DNA from 2 places in the Clostridium sp. JNZ J1-5 genome. Region 2 is predicted to be linked to the other one. Evidence: a T-box and tRNA genes for the amino acid it is inferred to sense, from the RefSeq annotation. Region 2 holds a T-box; the other holds one or more tRNA genes.
What was found. A T-box is a leader RNA that pairs with one kind of tRNA and senses whether it is charged. The one in region 2 lies ahead of proS (proline--tRNA ligase), so its partner is inferred to be a tRNA-Pro.
Positions count from the first base shown of each region.

Region 1: it encodes a tRNA-Pro, which carries the amino acid that the T-box ahead of proS (proline--tRNA ligase) is inferred to sense. The anticodon was not compared.

Region 1 covers NZ_CM132773.1:1,788,056-1,791,487, reverse strand. Annotated here, with positions in the region: gene ACWW38_RS08655 (phosphatase PAP2 family protein) at 1-141, opposite strand, end outside; gene ACWW38_RS08650 ([Fe-Fe] hydrogenase large subunit C-terminal domain-containing protein) at 313-1,659, opposite strand; tRNA gene ACWW38_RS08645 (tRNA-Pro) at 1,750-1,825, opposite strand; gene ACWW38_RS08640 (hypothetical protein) at 1,892-2,098, opposite strand; gene ACWW38_RS08635 (hypothetical protein) at 2,283-2,600, opposite strand; gene murC (UDP-N-acetylmuramate--L-alanine ligase) at 2,852-3,432, opposite strand, start outside.
Region 2 covers NZ_CM132773.1:2,870,980-2,874,411, forward strand. Annotated here, with positions in the region: gene proS (proline--tRNA ligase) at 845-2,281, opposite strand; T-box leader at 2,545-2,754, opposite strand; gene ACWW38_RS13830 (PadR family transcriptional regulator) at 2,983-3,333, shown strand; gene ACWW38_RS13835 (DUF2812 domain-containing protein) at 3,326-3,432, shown strand, end outside.

The DNA.
Region 1 (3,432 bases), 1.1 Mb from region 2:
AAATAATATGGAAAAACCTATAGACCCTAAATAAGTTATAGGAGGCATAATAAAGTCTAATGTTCTACACTTCATAGAAGTATTAACTAATTTTAATAATGTTCGATCTCTATCGAGAATTTTCTTTAGTATAGTATTCAAAATGGTACCCCCTCAAAAAGCATCAATACAATTTTAACATATTTACTTAACGTATTATAGTACACATAATTTGGTTTTCATATTAATTCTATAAGGCAAGTTTTAATAATACTTTAAGTAAATGTTAAATTCTAAGTTTTAATTTAGAGGGGGGTTAAGGAGAAGATCATATTAAAAATCTCTAAGGAAAATTTTAATTTTCTCTTTATTATTGAAATCTTCTGTGGAGTTTAAGTCTAGCTTTTTTAGAATATCTTTCATCCATTTATTATCTAGGGAAACCGAAATCTCTGAGTCTTCAGCGAATTTATCTAGAAAGTCCTTTCCCATTTCCTTTGGAATAATTACTTTAGGGCCACCAACACATCCTCCAACGCATCCCATACCCTCAATAAAATTTGCATCTAATTCTTTATTTTTTAGTTTCGTTAGAATTTCTCGGCAATCCTTTACGCCATTTCCTTGAATGACCTTTAATACTTTAGCTTTTTCGGGAAATAAGTTTTCGATAGCTTCAGAAATCGCTATTGAAACGCCACCAGTACGGCCATAAAGTCTACCTTCTCTAGAAGCATATTCGGTGGCTAAGTCTTCTTCCATCTCACTAGGATGTACTTCAAGAGCATCAAAAATATCTTTAAGCTCTTGATAGGTAAGTACATAATCTATAACACCTATTAAATCCTCTTCTTTGGCTTCTGATTTTTTAGCAATACAAGGGCCGATAAAAACAACTTTACAATTAGGATTTAGTCGCTTTAGCACTTTGCCTGCTGCTATCATAGGGGATACAGAAGGAGAGAGATATGGAAGTAAATCACTAAATAACTTCTTTAACATACCTATCCACATGGGGCAGCAGCAAGAAGTTATCATAAAATCGTCTACACTATTTACTAGATGATCAAATTCTATTGCTTCTTTTATTGTTAACATATCTGCAAAAAAAGCTACTTCTACCATATCTGCAAAACCAATTTTTTTAAAAGCAGATCTAAGCTGATCTATAGTTACATCATCTCCAAATTGGCCAATAATTGAAGGAGCTACCGCAGCGATTATCATATTTTCCTTATTGAGTAAGTCTATGAGAGGAATAAATTCAACCTTGTCTAATATGCTGCCAGTAGGACAACCATCTACGCAAAAGCCACAATCTGTACACCTATCAAGAGATAAATAAGTTTTTTTTGTATTTTCATCTACTAATACAGCGTCAAAGGGACAGGATTTTTGGCACATGGTTTTACCGCTTTTATCTGCACAATCCATAGAACAATCATTAATTTTATGAACTATTTTATGACGTATTTCATAGCTTGCAATAGCTTTCTTTAAATTTTGTATAAAGTTATCATCATATTTTATATCAACTCCACAAAGGAAAGAAATGATTTTACCTAAATGTTCTTTTTTTGAACTTTCCCCAGAGAGCAAATTTAGTACAGTTTCTTCAAAAGTGTTATCATAATATGATTTTACTAATGTTTTGAATAAAGCATCGTAATTATTATTCATTGAGCAGTCTCCTTTTTTTAGAATTATTTTTTACGATGCATTCAAGTTATATACCAAAAAACAAAAAAAGAGTTGTTCAAAACAACTCTCTGGTCGGGGTAGCAGGGCTCGAACCCGCGGCCTCATGGTCCCAAACCACGCGCGCTACCATCTGCGCTATACCCCGTCAACGAATAATATTATATAATGCTAGTATAAAAAAGTCAATATAGTAGTTATATTATTTTTTAGCTTAAGAAGCTTTAATAAGAATAAAAACATTACATGATATATTTAGAAACCAAGTTATAATAAATAGAATGCAAACCTTAGACAGGACATTTCTTAACAAATATGATTTAGATATTGTAACTATTATAAATAATAGTACACAAGCTAATGTGCCGATAATGTTCATTCCTAAAAGTATGTTAGCAATTATAGTTATTATATCAAGCATTTTTAGTTCTCCTCATCTCAAGTTTCTTATAAAGAGAAAGATTTTTGTAAGTAGAAAAAATGTCATACAATTTATTGTTATAATTAAAATGGTATATAAATAAATTATATACCATAATAAAGTGTTATGGTATATAATCTTTCAATTTAAGTATATTATTTTCAACAATTTAGTAATGATTGAGTTAAATGTTTTTTTCTTTCTTATCACCTGTACCACGGGTTGGAACTAATGAAATTATAAAACCAACAAAAATAGAAACTAGAGATGGGGCTATTACATTGAGATAAACTATGTAACGTGTTTTGTAAAGAATTAAAGCACTAAGCCCTGTTATCAATAAAGTTATAATAAATGCATATATTACGAATTTTGCGAAAGAGCTTAGGTATTTTTCATATATCCTATGCCTAGTAGGACCACTTATTACAGATCTAAATATATAATATGAAACAAATATTAGAACAACATCTATTAATGCAGAAACTAAAAATGTATACATAATAACATCCGCCTCCTAAAAGTATATCATTAATATTTTTGCCCTATTTTCAATTTTTTACACTTTAATTTTATTAATATCTTAAAGTATTACGTGAAAATATTATTACCAAATAATTTTAATGTAGTAAAACTGAGATTAATTTAGAGGCGTTTTAATAGTAATAATTTTTAGAATGAAATTTAGAATAAAAATATAAAAAAATAGAAGAAGATATATAATTGCTTTTTGCAATTATATATCTTCTTCTATTAAACTGCGTTATTTAAAAACATTTCTCCAACTTTATATACATCTCCAGCTCCAACTGTAATAAGTAAGTCTCCATCCCTTAGTTCAGTTTGCAAAAACTTTGTTATGTCATTAAAGCTGTGGAAATTTTTACAGTCAACACCTTTTTCTCTTATCTTAGTTCCTAATGCATCAGAACTTACAATCCCTAAATCTTTTTCTCTTGCTGCATAAATATCTGCTAACAATAAGGTATCTGCATTAGAGAAGGAATCGACAAATTCATTAAATAAAGTTATAGTTCTAGAATAAGTGTGAGGTTGAAACACACAGAAAATTCTTTTATGAGGGAAATTTTTGGCGGCATTCAATGCTGCCTTAATTTCTGTAGGATGATGAGCGTAATCATCTATTACAGTAATACCATTGGTTTTACCTTTAAATTCAAAACGTCTGTGAGTTCCGTGAAATGTAGAAAGTCCATTTAGTATATACTCTTTGTCTATATTTAGTGCTAAGGAACCACCTATACTTGCTAAAGAGTTAAGAATATTATGATCTCCAGGAACATTTAGTGTTAAAGTGAATAGCTTATCTTCCT
Region 2 (3,432 bases):
TGCAAGTGTTTTTATGGTGATTGTAATTATTTGTAAATAATATGATATAATTAAAAAATAAGTTAATTAATAATAGTAATATAAGGTGAAATAAATATGTGAGGTGATAGCAATTAATAATTTAAAATTGGGTAAGATAAATAATAAATTTTTTAGCAGCAAGCCATATAAAAAATTAAATAAAATTATAATTGCAATATATAGTATGTTCATGCTGATATATGTTTTTAGAGAGAACTTGTATAAATTAGATAATCAATATATTACTCTATTTGCAGAAACTACACCAAATCTTATACCCAGTTTCCTTTTTACTTTAATGGGTATATTCTATATAGTACCTTTTTTAAAAGGTATCGATTCAATCAATAAACTGATGTTTATATGGTTAATCAATGCACTCAATATTATGTTTTTTTCACTAATAGAATATATGCATGTTGTTTTCAAGTTGGGGTCATGGGATAATAATGATATAATTGCGTCTTTAATCGGTATAGTATTTTCGACAGTTATTTATTTTAAATCAAGAAAGTGTTTTGTTAAAAAAAGGTAGTTTTTTAGCTATCTTTAACAATATATACTTAGTGAATTTACAGTGTGGCTACGCCATGCAAAATTATCATTTTGATTTTTGAAGTCATTTCAGTATTTACTATAGTAATTACTAGGTGCAACTAATTAAGGCATGTAAGATTACTGGCTAGCATATATGTGTCAATTGAAGAAACTTTGAAGGAATAACTAGTAGTACTTAAGGTTTCTCAATGATACATATATGCGTTAGCCAAGTAATCTTACATGCCGCTATTTTGCTGCACTATACTTATATTGTGGATCAAAATTAATAAGCTTTTCCCCAGTAAACCATGTGTTTTGCTTCTTTTCCACAGCAGATACATTTATCAGAGATTTTTTCTTGTTCAAAAGGAATACATCTAGAAGTTACACCTATAACTTCTTTTAATTTTTCTTCACAAGCCTTATCTCCACACCACATAGCTTTTATAAAACCAGGTTTATCATCTGCTATTTCTTTAAACTCTTCTAAGGTAGCTGCAGTATAAGTTTTTTCTTCTCTATGGTTTTTAGCATGCTCATACATTGAGTTATGTATGTCATCTAAAAGTTTTGGTATAGCAGTTTCAAGATCATCCATAGAAACAATAAGCTTTTCTCTTGTATCTCTTCTAACAAGTACAACTTGGTTGTTTTCAATATCCTTTGGTCCTACTTCAAGACGAACTGGAATACCTTTCATTTCGTATTCATTAAACTTCCAGCCTGGCATCTTATCACTAGAATCGAGATTAACTCTAGCAAATTTAGAGATTTTAGCTTTAAGTTCGTTAGCCTTATCTAAAACTCCCTCTTTGTGTTGAGCAATTGGTACAATTATAACTTGAGTTGGAGCTATTTTTGGTGGAAGCTTAAGGCCGCTGTCATCACCATGTACCATTATAATTGCTCCTATAATTCTAGTAGTCATACCCCAAGAAGTTTGATGAACATATTGAAGTTGACTGTTTTTATCAGTATATTGAATTTCAAATGCCTTTGCAAAATTATCTCCAAAATTGTGGGAAGTACCACTTTGAAGTGCTTTACCATCATGCATTAGGCTTTCTATTGTGTAAGTTGCCTTTGCACCAGCAAATTTTTCTTTTTCTGTTTTTTGCCCTTTTACAACAGGTATAGCTAAAACATTTTCACAGAAGTCTGCATATACGTTTAGCATATCTATAGTTTCTTTTTCTGATTCTTCGGCAGTTGCATGTGCAGTATGACCTTCTTGCCATAGGAATTCAGTTGTTCTTAAGAATGGACGAGTTGTTTTTTCCCATCTTACAACAGAACACCATTGATTATATTTTTTTGGAAGATCATTATAAGATTGAATTATTTTTGCATAGTGATCACAGAATAATGTTTCAGAAGTTGGACGAACGCATAGTCTTTCAGCAAGTTCTTCAGTTCCACCGTGAGTTACCCAAGCAACTTCTGGGGCAAAGCCTTCAACGTGATCTTTTTCTTTTTGAAGTAAACCTTCAGGTATGAACATTGGCATATATACATTTTCATGTCCTGTTTCTTTGAATTTTGTATCAAGATATTTTTGAATATTTTCCCAGATGGCGTATCCATAAGGACGAATTATCATACATCCCCTAACGCTTGAATAGTCAACAAGTTCAGCCTTTTTTACAATGTCAGTATACCATTGAGCAAAATCTACATCCATTGCAGTTATAGCTTCAACAAATTTTTTCTGTTTTCCCATTTTAATTTCCTCCTTATTATTTTAGGTAGTAATCTTCAAGGTTTAAGATTAAAAGAAATCGCTAGTCTCTAGTGGCTAATCTCTAAAAAATTAGAGGAAATCGCTGAAATACAGAGTTAGCATTAATATAGTGGTTAAACCCTTATAACTTAGAAACTAACTCTTATTGCTACAACCTAGTGATTAGAGAGTAGCGACTAGTAAAGTAGAAAAGTGCTCAGCATTTTTCTAATATTTCACAAAATAAAAAAGCCCTAATCCCAAAAAGGGACCGGCTTCCGGTGGTACCACCCTAGTTAATATATATAAATATATTCACTCATCTTAATAACGGTAAAAACCGCTGTAGCCTACTATTATTTCGGTACAGAACTCAAAGGCTGGTTCAAAATTATCCTTTTAGATGCCTCTCACCAATGGCTCCCTCTCTTTAAAAAAGATTAATTTCTACTATTCCTCATCATAGTCATAAACTATTGAATTATAATTAATATGATAAAAATTAATTAGCAATATGTCAAGGGGTTTTCAGGTTAATTATAAACTATTCTATTGTGTTTGTCGAAATTTTTACCTTAGATATAGTTGACTATTGGTAAATAGTAGTTTAATATATCGTTGCATGATATATCGTGCAACGATATAAAACTAATCCATATAGTATCTTGTTACTATACTAAAAGGGGGTTTTCATTTTGAAGATTCAAGATCATGCTAGAAAATATCTTCCATTAACGGAGTCAACCTATTATATATTAATATCATTAATTGAACCATTGCATGGATATGGCATAATGCAAAATGTGGAAGAGATAAGCAAAGGAAAGGTAAAAATAGGACCAGGAACTCTTTATGGTGCAATAAATAAGCTTTTAAAAGAAGAGCTGATAGTTAGAGCGAAAAGTAAAAGTTTAGAGGATGATAGAAGAAAAACCTACGTGTTAACTGATATAGGGAAAGAAGTAGTTATCCAAGAGTATAGAAGACTTTCAGACTTGGTAGAGTGCAGTAAAGAAGTAGTTAATAAAATTGGGGGGGTTGAGAATGATTAAAAAATATAAAAGATTACCTGGTATTTTTTTTGGATGGGAAGATGAAAAAGAAGAAAGATGGCTTGAAAAGCTATCAAAACAGGGACTACATTTTGTAAG